2 regions of the Streptacidiphilus sp. MAP12-33 genome follow, and region 1 is predicted to be linked to the other one. Evidence: riboswitches for the same ligand, from Rfam matches in the RefSeq annotation. Region 1 holds a riboswitch; the other holds the start of a gene.
What was found. A riboswitch is a leader RNA that binds a small molecule or an ion and turns the genes downstream of it on or off. The one in region 1 is predicted to bind cyclic di-AMP.
Positions count from the first base shown of each region.

Region 1 (5,690 bases):
CCTGGCCGTGCTCTCCCTGTTCTGCGTCGCCATCACGGTCGCGGCCTGGCGCCTGCGCCGCGTCCTGCCTGCGGCCGCGGACAACGCGGTCCCGGCCCGCTCGACGGTGGTCGCCGGCTCCCACCTCCAGCCGGCGGAACTGGCCACGGCGGCATAGCCACCTCAGGGGCGCGGGGGTTCCCCGCGCCCCGAGGCGAGGGGGACCGACCGCATCGACTGCCGCTCCGGCTCGCCCCGGTGAACATCACTCGACGGATGAATGAACACCCGTCATCTCGGCTCCTTGCGTCTACACGCTTGTAGTAATTTCGGGCTGATCGACGTCCACGTCCCTCCAGCAGCCCAAGGTCGCCATACCGATGTCCGTGATCACCTATCCCGAAGCGATCGGCGTCGGCCTGCTCCAGGGCGTCACCGAGCTGTTCCCGGTCTCCAGCCTCGGCCACAGCTTCCTGATCCCGGCGCTGCTCGGGAAGCCGTTCTCGGACGACCTCAACGTGGCGGGCGACAAGTCGCCCTACCTGAGCGTCCTGATCGGCCTGCACCTGGCGACCGCCCTCGCGCTGGTCGTCTACTTCCGCAAGGACTGGGCGCGGATCATCCAGGGGCTGTACAGCTCGATCCGGGACCGGCGCGTCGAGACGGTGAACCAGCGGCTGGCCTGGCTGCTGATCGTGGCCACCATCCCCGTCGGCGTCGCCGGGATCGCGCTGGACAAGTTCTTCCGCGAGCACCTGGGCAAGCCGGAGGTCGCCGCGTTCTTCCTGATGCTCAACGGCTTCGTGCTCTTCACCGCCGAGCGGCTCAAGCGCGGCGGCACCGGCCGCCGCCGGGCCGGGGACGCGGCCCTGCCGGGCGACGAGAACGTGGACCCCGACGTCCTCTCGGACCGGCGGATCGTCAAGCTCGGCTGGGTCAACGCGCTCTGGGTCGGCGCCGCGCAGATCGCCGCGCTGCTGCCGGGCATCAGCCGCTCCGGCGTGACCATGAGCGCCGGCATCTTCAAGGGCCTGCGCCACGAGGACTCCGCCCGCTTCGCCTTCCTGCTGGCCACCCCGGCGATCGGTGGTGCGGCCCTGCTGAAGATGCCCGGCCTGCTCGGCTCCGAGGGCGCGGGCATCCACGGCCAGCTGCTGGCCGGCAGCGTCGCCGCCTTCGTCGCGGGTTACGTCGCGGTGCGGTTCCTGGACAAGTACTTCGAGACCAAGACGCTGACCCCGTTCGCGATCTACTGCTTCGTCGCCGGTGCCGGCAGCCTCGCCTACCTGTCCTTGCAGTAGTCCCGTGGCCGGGCGGTGACGGCGCGTCGAACACTTTCCGGTGCCGCGCGGGTGTTGCACTGGACGATGTGCGACGACGACCACTGCGGGCCCTGTGCCTCCTCACACTGACCGCCCCGCTGCTCACGCTGGCCGGCTGCGTGGAGGTGGACGGGCGCGGGGCCGCCCTCGCACCGCACTACGCGCAGCCCTTCGTCAGCGTCGCGCCGGTCGCGCCCGCGCCGGTGCCGACCGGGTACGACGCCAAGGCCGACGCGGCCGGTGCGGTCGCCGCGGCGCTCGCGCGGTCGCGCCGGGACGGGCGGCCGGTCCTGGTGGAGTTCGGCGCCTCCTGGTGCGTGGACTGCCAGGCCCTGGCCCAGCGGACGACCGAGCCGGCCGTGAGGCTGTTGCTCCAGCGCGACTACCGGCTGGTCACCGTCGACGTCGGGCACTTCGACCGCAACACCGCCCTGGCGGCCCGCTGGATCGACCTCAAGCGCAGTGGCATCCCGGCGCTGGTGGTGCTCAACCCGGACGGCAGCGTCCGGGCCACCACCCAGGACGGCAGCTTCGCGGGCGCCCGCACGCTCTCCTCCGACGCGATCGCCGGACAGCTCGTGGCCTGGCTCTACCCTGTGCACCCCTCTTCCCGATCATGACGAGATTCGCTCGAAGTCATGAATCGTCGCAGGTCCGCTGGATGGTGCGGGTACGCACCTGATCTGATGCCGCCACAGGCGCACGATCAGTTGCGCACGTGTGCCGGAAGGCGGTCCACGATGAACTCCACCCTCTCCGTTCTGGTCGCGTCGGCCCAGCGACGGCTGCTCTGGATCATGTTGCTGGCCTACGCCCTCGCGGCGGGCTGGCCCGAACCGGGCCTCACGCTGCGTGCGGTGACGCCGCTCCACCTCGGCGGGGCCGCTGTCCCGCTGCAGGCCGGCCTGCTGGCCGCCGTGGTCTTCAACGCCGGGCTCACCGCCCGCGCCGAGGCGCTGCCCGGCCTGCTCCGCCACCCCCGGGCCCTGCTCGTCGGGATCGCCGCCAACGCGCTGGTGCCCACCGCCCTGCTCGCCGTCGGCGCCCTCGCGGCGGACGGCTGGCACAGCCCGCACGAGGCCCAGAGCCTGCTGGTCGGGCTCGCCCTGGTCGGCGCGATGCCGGTCGCGGCCGGGGCCACGGTCTTCGCCCAGGGCAGCGAGGGCAACGCGACGCTGACGCTGGGCCTGGTCATCGGCAGCACCCTGCTCAGCCCGCTCACCATCCCGCTCGGCCTGCACCTCGGCGGCTTCCTCGCCTCGGGCCCGTACGCGGCCGATCTGCACGCGGCGGCCGCCCACGCGTGCAGCGTCTTCGCCGTCGTGACGGTGGTCCTGCCGTGCGCGGCCGGTCTGGCGCTCGGCCGGTGGTCGCGGGCCCGGCACCCCGGCGCGCTCACCGCCGCGCTGCCCTCGGTCCGGGCGGCGAACCTGGCGGTGGTGGTCCTGCTCAGCTACACCAACGCCTGCGGCGGGCTGGGCCAGGTGGTCGCCCGCCCCGACCCGGACTTCCTGTTGCTGGTGGCCGTCGCCACCGCGGCCATGTGCGGGGGCTCGTTCCTGACGGGCTGGATCCTGGCCGGGCGCCTCGGCCTGCCGCGCGCGGACGCGATCGCGCTGGCCTACGCGTCCGGCATGAACAACAGCAGCGCGGGCGCGGTCGTCGCGGTCACCCGCCTGCCGGGGAACCCGGCGGTGCTGGTCCCGATCCTCGCGTACAGCCTGCTCCAGAAGCTGCTGGCCTCGGCATTGGGAGCGTTTGTCCGGCATGCCCGGTTCGATGACGAAACTTCAGTCGGACGGTGAGCCGGCGGGAGCAGTGGCCGCTGTGGTCCCAACTGCACCCCGGGAACCACTTGGATTCAGGCCGCTTTAGTATTAACTTTCCATAACAGTACGCACGGACGTCGTGTGTATCGCCTAATCCTCATGGAACCGGGGACCCAACGCACCTGGGGTGTATCGGCCTTACGGCCGTAGGAGACCTCCCTCTCCGAACCCGTCAGCTAACCCGGTCGGCGAAGGGACGGAAAGGAGCACGCCAGTCATGGCGGCATACCCGGCCGAGGTCGAGACCCCGGCGCCGACCGAGCAGCCCTCCCTCGCCCTGCCGCGCCAGCGCGGCGCCGCGTTGGGCCTGGCAGCGATGGCCGTCGGCGCCAGCAGCGTGATCGGCCTCGCGGGTCCCGCGCTGGCCGCGGACCACGGCGAGCGCGTCGAGCACGGCGGCGCCGCGGGTTCGCTCTTCGTCGACGAGCACGCACACGCGTCGGCGGCGCACGGCTCGGACGCCGGTTCCGCACTGCTGGACCGCATCCGCACCCAGGGCACCCCGGAGCAGCACACCGCCGCCGCGCCTGCGGCGGCATCGGCCCGCATCGAGGCCGCGGCCGCGGCCTCCGCCAAGGCCGCCGCGGCGGAGCGCGTCCGCGCCGTCGGCACCCTGGTCCCGCCGATCGCCTTCGCCGCGACGGGCCTCGGCCGCGATGCCTCCTACTGGTCCCACCTCCACCCGGGCCAGGACTTCCCGGCCCCCGCGGGCACCCCTGTCCGCGCGGTCGGCGCCGGCACCGTCACCTCGGCCGGCTGGGCCGGCTCCTACGGGTACCGCGTCGTGGAGACCCTGCCGGACGGTACGGAGATCTGGTACTGCCACCTCTCCGCGATCGCCGTCGGCCACGGGGCTGTCACTCCCGGCCAGCCCCTGGGCCGCGTGGGATCCTCCCGCGGCTTCACGTCCCCCCACGTCTACCTCGAGGTCCGCCCCGACGGCGCGGAGCCCGTCAACCCCACGGCCTGGTTCGCCGCCCACGGGCTCAGCCTGTAGGGGCAACAGGGGCACGGGGCCCTGCTCGACGTACCGCGTGCGCGACAATCACCCAGCCTTCGGCCGGGAGGTGCCCCTGAGGTGCCCCCTCCGGCGTGCGGATGGTCCTCACTGAGCAGGGCCGTCCGCACGCCGGTGGTTTCTCGCGCACGCCGTACATGAGCAGAGCCCCGCGCAGTTCCTCGCGCCCCGCAGGTTGCTGAGCTACCTGCGGGAGCTGACGGGAACCCTTACTTGCGGTCGGCCACAGCCCAGCTGGCCAGCGCCACCGTGCCCGCCACCGTGAGGACCGACGGCCAGGCGCCCAGCTTCTTCGCCAGCGGGTGGGAGCCCGCGAACGCGGCCAGGTAGAGGCCGCCCAGGCCCGCCGCCGCCTTCGGCCCGGCGGCCTTCTGCCACTGCCGCGCGGCCAAGCCGCCCGCCGCGGCGAGGGCGACGCCGCCGAGCTCACGGCGCTTCGTCGCGCGGGCGACGGCGAAGCCGCCCACGAGGCCGGTGGCGGCTATCAGCGAAGAGGGGACCTGAGCCATGGAAAGTGAACCTCCGTCAATCAGTTTGTGCGCGTGTTGTGAAGATGGAGTCCGACATAGCCGATGTAAATCCGGCCCGTTCCCGAGCAGTCGTCGTGGTAATGCAGTCGCGGTGCCGTACCGCCCCCGCCTATTCGCAGGTGGGCGCCCATGAAGACCCGGCCTGAGGAGTCGACCTCCACCGGGACGGGCAGCAGCCGCTCCCGCTTCCACTTGGCGTTCGTGCTCACCGTGCGGGACTCGCCGCGGATCACCTTGCGCGGCGGGAAGGGGTGGCAGTCGGGCGGGGTGTTCTCACACCAGCTGCGGAAGTCGCCGCCGGCCGAGCCCGCCTTCGCGGACTCCGCGTAGTCCTGGAGGGCCAGCAGCGCGTCCCAGGTCATCCGGACCCAGGTCGGGTGGTCGGTCTGCTCGTCCAGCTCCTTCGTCAGCCGCGCGTCGCCGGTGAAGTCGAGCAGCGGGAACTCGTCCAGGCGGTCCAGCAGCTCCGCGAAGGTCGCGGGCTCCGCGTCCTGCGGACGCACCGGGCGGCCGGAGAGCGTGCGCAGCTTCGTGCGGACCGCGCGCAGCTCGCTGTACTGCTCGTCGTACTCCGCCGCCAGCAGCGACTCGCGCTCCTCCGCGGCCCGCAACCAGCGCCGGACCTCCTGGAGCTCCTCCGCGCGGGCCCGCTGCTCGTGGGCCTCCTCCTCCTCGTGGTCCACGAGCAGGCCACCGGGCTGGATCGCGTCCGCCTCGGGCAGGCCCTCGGGCCGCAGCGGCGGCAGGCCGACCAGCTGGTCCGGCAGGGGAGCCTGCACCGCCAGCCGCCGAGGCAGCCAGGCCAGCAGCCCGGACGCCCGGCGCAGGTTCTCCTCGATCGTCGAACGGGACATCACCCGGTGCCGCGACGCTTCCGGCGCCCAGGCCGGGTCCAGGCCCGGCAGGTACGTGCGGACCGCCCCGCCGTAGACCCGGTGGTGCTCCAGCGCGGCGTTGAACGTCCGCTCCGCGCCGGGCGCGAGGGCGTAGAGGACGGCGATGCCGCTGCAGC
Region 1 is NZ_JBGCCA010000039.1:77,806-83,495, forward strand. Features, by position in the region: gene ABH931_RS32175 (MFS transporter) at 1-157, shown strand, start outside; gene ABH931_RS32180 (undecaprenyl-diphosphate phosphatase) at 360-1,280, shown strand; gene ABH931_RS32185 (thioredoxin family protein) at 1,349-1,921, shown strand; gene ABH931_RS32190 (bile acid:sodium symporter family protein) at 2,042-3,106, shown strand; cyclic di-AMP (ydaO/yuaA leader) riboswitch at 3,208-3,335, shown strand; gene ABH931_RS32195 (M23 family metallopeptidase) at 3,348-4,127, shown strand; gene ABH931_RS32200 (hypothetical protein) at 4,358-4,657, opposite strand; gene ABH931_RS32205 (hypothetical protein) at 4,678-5,690, opposite strand, start outside.

Region 2 (5,690 bases), on a different contig from region 1:
TGTCGCATGCGCGGCGAGTTGTCCACGCCGGGGCCGAGCTGAAAGGGTCGGCACATGAGCATCGCCGTCGCAGACCCCTTCGCCTGGATCGACGCCGCCGCCGAGCAGCGCCGTAGCGCCGGGTTGGTGCGGACCCTGCGTCCGCGTCCCGCGGTCGGCGACGTGCTGGACCTGGCGAGCAACGACTACCTGGGCCTCACCCACGACCCCCGCGTCACCCGGGCCGCGGGGGACGCGGCGCTGACGTGGGGCGGTGGGTCGACCGGCTCGCGCCTGGTCACCGGCACCACCGAGCTGCACGCCGAACTGGAGCGCGAGCTCGCCGAGTTCTGCGGCGTGGAGGCCGCGCTGGTCTTCTCCTCCGGCTACACCGCGAACCTCGCCGCCCTCACGGCGCTGACCGGCCCCGGCGCGCTGATCGTCTCCGACGCGCTCAACCACGCCTCGCTGATCGACGGCTGCCGCCTCTCCCGCGCCCGGGTGGCGCGCGCCGCGCACCGTGATCCCGGCGCGTTCCGCGCCGAGCTGGCGACGCGTGGCGAGGAGCGGGCGATCGCCGTCAGTGACACCGTCTTCTCCGTCGACGGCGACGCGGCGCCGCTGGCCGAGCTCGCGGCGGTCTGCCGTGACCACGGTGCGGCGCTGGTCGTCGACGACGCGCACGGCCTCGGCGTCCTCGGCCCCGGCGGCGCGGGCGCGACGGCGGCGGCAGGCCTGGCCGGGGCGCCGGACGTGGTCACCACGGTGACCCTGTCCAAGTCCCTCGCCTCGCAGGGCGGCGCGGTGCTGGGCCCGCGGCGGGTGATCGAGCACCTGGTGCAGGCGGCCCGCACCTTCATCTTCGACACCGGCCTCGCGCCGGCCGCGGCGGGCGCGGCGCTGGGCGCTCTCCGCGTGCTCCGCGCCGAGCCCGCGCGCGCGGAGCGTGCGCGGGAGGTCGCGCACGCGCTCTCCGCGGGTCTCCTGGCGGAGGGCCTTCCGGCGAGCGTGCCGGACGCGGCGGTGGTGGGCGTCCGCGCTCCCTCGCCGGAGGCGGCGCTGGCCTGGGCGACGGAGCTGCGCGCCCGGGGCCTCGGCGTCGGCTGCTTCCGCCCGCCGTCTGTCCCCGACCGCTTCAGCCGCCTCCGCCTCACCGCTCGCGCGGACCTGACGGACACCCAGATCGCCTGGGCGGTCCAGCTGATCGCCGAGACGGCACCCCGTTAGGGGCGCAAGGCTCTGCTCGATCGGCTGCGTGCGCGGCAGGCCACCTGCACGCGGGTGGTCCTCAATGCGCGGGCAGATCGCCTGGGCGGTCCAGCTGATCGCCGAGACGGCACCCCGTTGGGGGCGCGAGGTTCTGCTCGATCGGCTGCGTGCGCGGCAGGCCACCTGCACGCGGGTGGTTCTCAATGCGCGGGGCCGTCCGCCCCGGGTGGTTTCTCGCGCGCGCGGCCGATCGAGCAGAGCCCCGCGCCCGTCACGGTGCGACCTCCTGCCGAAGTGGCCTGATGATCTCGTTGACCAGCCACCGCACCACCCCGGGCGGGTAGGGAGCGCGCAGGCTCAGCACCAGATGCGTGAAGCCGAGCTCCACCAGCCGCGCCAGCGTCGCCCGGTCGCCCGCCGGGTCGGCGTAGTCGACGATGTACTGCACCGACCGGGTGAGCGTGCGCGGGTCGCGGCCGATCGCCGCGCAGCGCGCGTCGAGGACGCGGGCGCGCTCCGCCAGGTACTCGACACGGTTGTGCGGTGGGCCCGGGATGTTCCAGATGTCGGCGTGCTCGGCCACCAGGCGCAGGGTCCGGTCGCCCCAGCCGCCGATCAGCAGCGGCGGGCCGCCCGGCTGGACCGGCTTGGGCTCGTTGCGATGGTCGGTGAGGGTGGTGAACGGGCCGGCGAAGTCGAAGACCTTCTCGCTCCACATCGCGCGCAGGATCGCGATCGTCTCCTCCAGGCGGGCCAGGCCCTCGCCGGGGGAGACCAGCGAGAGGCCGTAGGCGGCGTACTCGGCCTCCGCGGGGTTGGGCCCGGCGACGCCGCCCGCGCCAGGCGGCTGGTGGGTGCCGCCGACGCCGAGGCCCAGGACGAGCCGTCCGCCGGAGATGACGTCCACCGTCGCGGCCATCTTGCCCAGGACGGCGGGTGGCCGGATGCGGTTGCTGGTGACCAGCAGCCCGAGCCGCAGGCGTCGCGTCCGCGCGGCCAGCGCGCTGAGCAACGTCCAGCCCTCGAGGATGGTGCCGTCCGGGGGCCCGGCGACGGGCATCAGGTGGTCCCAGAGCCAGGCGTCCTGGATCTCGGGGGTCTCGTCGGCCTCCTGCCAGACACGCAGGATCTCGTCGTAGCCGACGCGCATGGGTGTGGTCTTGACGCCGAAGCTCAGTGCCATGGCGGTGTCCTTCCCTCGGGCAACACCGTCAGGCTAGCCGATCATCAGCTCTCCTGACTATCAGGATCGTCGACTACCATGCGGGCATGACCGACGACGTGACGCCGGGCGCCCTCCAGGCCCGGCTCGGCTACCTGCTCAAGCACACCCAGCTCCGCTTCGCCGAGGCCAGTGCCCGCGCGCTCGCGCCGCTCGGGATCGACGGGCGCGAGCTGGCCGTTCTCGCGGTGTTGGCCGCGGGGGCGGCGGGGGAGCCGTTGTCGCAGGCGGAGGCGGCCGCCGCCCTCGGCGTCGACCGGACCACGATGGTGGCCCTGGCCGACGCGCTGGAGGCCAAGGGGCTGGTCGAGCGACGTCGCAGCCCCCACGACCGCCGTCGCAACGCGCTCCACGTGACCGGGCCCGGCGCGGACCTGCTGGCTCGCGCCGAGGCCGTCCGCCACGAGGTCGAGCGCGGGTTCCTCGCCCCGGTGGCGGAGGCGGGCGAGGATCCGGACGCGCTCGCGCGCCTGCTGGCGCTGCTGCTCAGTTGACCCGGCCGAACCAGACCGAGTCGGTCCAGATGTGCTCCAGCTTCACGTAGCTGCCGGAGTGCGGCGCGTGCCAGATCTCCCAGTGACCGGCGTAGATGCCGACGTGGTAGACGTACGAGCCGTAGTGGAAGAAGACCAGGTCGCCCGGCCGCAGTTGACGGAACGAGATGTGCTGGACGTGGTTGTACTGGTCCTGCGCCGTGCGCGGCAGGCGGTGGCCGGCGCGCTTGAACGCGTAGTAGGTCAGACCGGAGCAGTCGAACGAGTTGGGGCCGGTCGCGCCCCAGCGGTAGGGGTCGCCGTGCTTGGACTGGGCGATCCTGAGGGCCTTCTGCCCTATGGTGAGCGCGCTCGCGTCGGCCGAGGGGGCCGCGACGGCCGTGCCGCCGAGGAGGGCGCCGGTGGCGGCGAGGGTGGTGAGCCCCGCCTTCAGGCGCCGGCCGGTGGAGCCGTCGTTCACGCCGAGGAGCCGATTGACGCCGCTCTGCGGGCGTCGAGCGTGCCGGCCGCGGCCGGGCCCGTTCTGGTGCCCGGGCTGCCCTTGGGGGTGGTTCTGGATCTGGTTCAGGGCATGGTGACGCGCGGAATCATGGGACGCGGACATGCGGAAGCCCTTCCGGAACCGCCTACGAAAGTCGTCCCTGTCGGGTTCGGGCTCCAGAAGCTGCCCGGCCGCGCACGACACGTGCTTTGCGGCTTCACCCCAAGGCTCGGCGTTTCCCTGACGCCGTGCCGTCCTGCCTGGGTCTCCCGTTCTCGCCTGTCAGGTGTGTGTGAGCACCTGGCGTCCGACCGGTGGCGAGACTAGGCGTCCGGCCGGACCGCCCCGCCACGGTGGCGAGGACTTTGTTCGTTCGGCGGACAGTATTGGCACGTTTTTATGCCGTCTTCACGTTCCGCCAGGCCATTGTGATTCTTGTCACGCGACGTTTGGGTCGCAATTCCTGCTGCGTCCGGAGTAACGGCAAACGGATTCCAGAAATCGATTTCTCCTCGCGGGAATAGGTAATGACCTGCGTAAATGCAGAAATCGGAGGAGATCCTTCACCCGGTCGGCCCACGCCGTTTAGTGGCCCCCAAGTGGCTGGTTCCGAATCCCCTTCCGGCGGGTGCGGCCAGGCGCCTAGATTGGGCGCGTGACTGATGATCGAGACACCGGGAGCGCCGCCACGCCGCAGGGGGTCGACCGCACCGCCCTCGGCGTCGCGCTGGCCCGCGCGGCGGAGAGTGCCCGCCCGGACCGACTCTTCGACGACCCCTACGCCGCCGCGTTCCTGCGCGCCGCCGCCGTGGACGAGGGCGGGCCGCGCGAGCTCCGCACGTCCGGCCGCGAGCGGACCGAGGCGTGGCAGGCCATGTCCGCCCATCTGGTGCTGCGCACCGCCTGGTTCGACGACTACCTGCGCGAGGCGGTCGCCCCGGACGCCGGCTGCACCCAGGTGGTCCTGCTCGCCGCCGGGCTCGACTCCCGGGCCTTCCGCCTCGACTGGCCCGATGGCGTCACGCTCTTCGAGCTCGACCTGCCGGAGATGGTCGCGTTCAAGGAGGGGGTCCTCGCCGACGTCGGGGCCCACCCCCGGGTCGAGCGCCAGGTCGTGACGGTCGATCTGCGCGAGGACTGGGCGACGCCGCTGCGCGCCGCCGGGTTCGACCCCGGGCAGCCGACCGCCTGGCTGGTCGAGGGCCTGCTCGTCTACCTGGAGGCGGCGGACGCGGCCGCCCTGCTGGAACGGATCGGCAACCTCTCCGCCCCCGGCAGCCGGCTCTCCCTGGTCCGCGACGGCTCGCTGCGCCGCACCCGCGAACTGGCCGTGCGGGACCCGGCCATGGCCGGGGCCACCCGACTGTGGCGCGGAGGGCTGCGCCGCAACCACGCGCAGTGGCTGCGCCACCACGGCTGGCTCGTCCACGAGACCGGCGAGGCCGAACTGCGCGACCGCTACGGCGCCGACCGCGTCAGCGACGACTACGGCTTCCTGCTCGCGGAGCGTCCCGCGCTCGGCGAGCGCCCCCGCCGCCCCGCCGCGCGGCTGCTGGTGCTGGACCCCGAAGGCGCGGTCTTCCTGCAACGCCACCACGACGCGGAGGTCGGCCCGCACTGGGTCCTGCCGGGCGGCGGCCTCGACGAGGGCGAGGACCCCCTCGCGGGAGCGCTGCGCGAGACCGTCGAGGAGACCGGCTGGACCGACGTCGTCACCGGTCCGGAGCTGTGGCGCTGGGAGCACGACTACCACCGCGGCGACGTGGGCCTGGTCCGTCAGCACGAGGTGATCTTCCTGGCGTCCGCGCCGCGCCGCGACCCGGTCGGCGACCTGACCGCCTCCTTCGCGGCGGACGGCATCCTCGACTGCCGTTGGTTCACACCCGCCGAACTCGCCGAGGTCGAGGAGGTGCTGTGGCCGCCGCAGCTGGTCTCCCTCCTCGCCGACCTGCGGCGCGACGGCCCGCCCGCGAAGGCGGTCGACCTCGGCTACGTGCCGAACCGGCAGGAGCCGAACCATGCGGACTGACCCTGCGAGCGGCCCTGCGAGCGGCCCCGCGAGCGGTCGTGCGATCGGGGCGGCAGGACGCTGGGAGCACTGGGAGGGCCGGCTGCCGCGCTTCCTGCAGCCGCCGCCCTTCCTCACCCCTGCCCTGGACCACAGCGAGCGCGTGGTGCGGCCCCGGCTGGCGCTGCTCTACTTCTGCTCGGCCGTGATCCTGGTGCCGTGGACGATCCTGCTCTTCCTCACCCTCCCCGGCCGTGAGCGCGCCGCGCACTGGGACGTCGCCTGGGGCGGCTTCGA
Region 2 is NZ_JBGCCA010000007.1:209,929-215,618, reverse strand. Features, by position in the region: gene ABH931_RS10230 (8-amino-7-oxononanoate synthase) at 55-1,206, shown strand; gene ABH931_RS10225 (LLM class flavin-dependent oxidoreductase) at 1,460-2,371, opposite strand; gene ABH931_RS10220 (MarR family winged helix-turn-helix transcriptional regulator) at 2,458-2,904, shown strand; gene ABH931_RS10215 (C40 family peptidase) at 2,897-3,364, opposite strand; cyclic di-AMP (ydaO/yuaA leader) riboswitch at 3,513-3,684, opposite strand; gene ABH931_RS10210 (SAM-dependent methyltransferase) at 4,041-5,414, shown strand; gene ABH931_RS10205 (hypothetical protein) at 5,404-5,690, shown strand, end outside.
Region 2: linked by a shared signal. The riboswitch ahead of ABH931_RS10215 (C40 family peptidase) and the one ahead of ABH931_RS32195 (M23 family metallopeptidase) in region 1 are both predicted to bind cyclic di-AMP.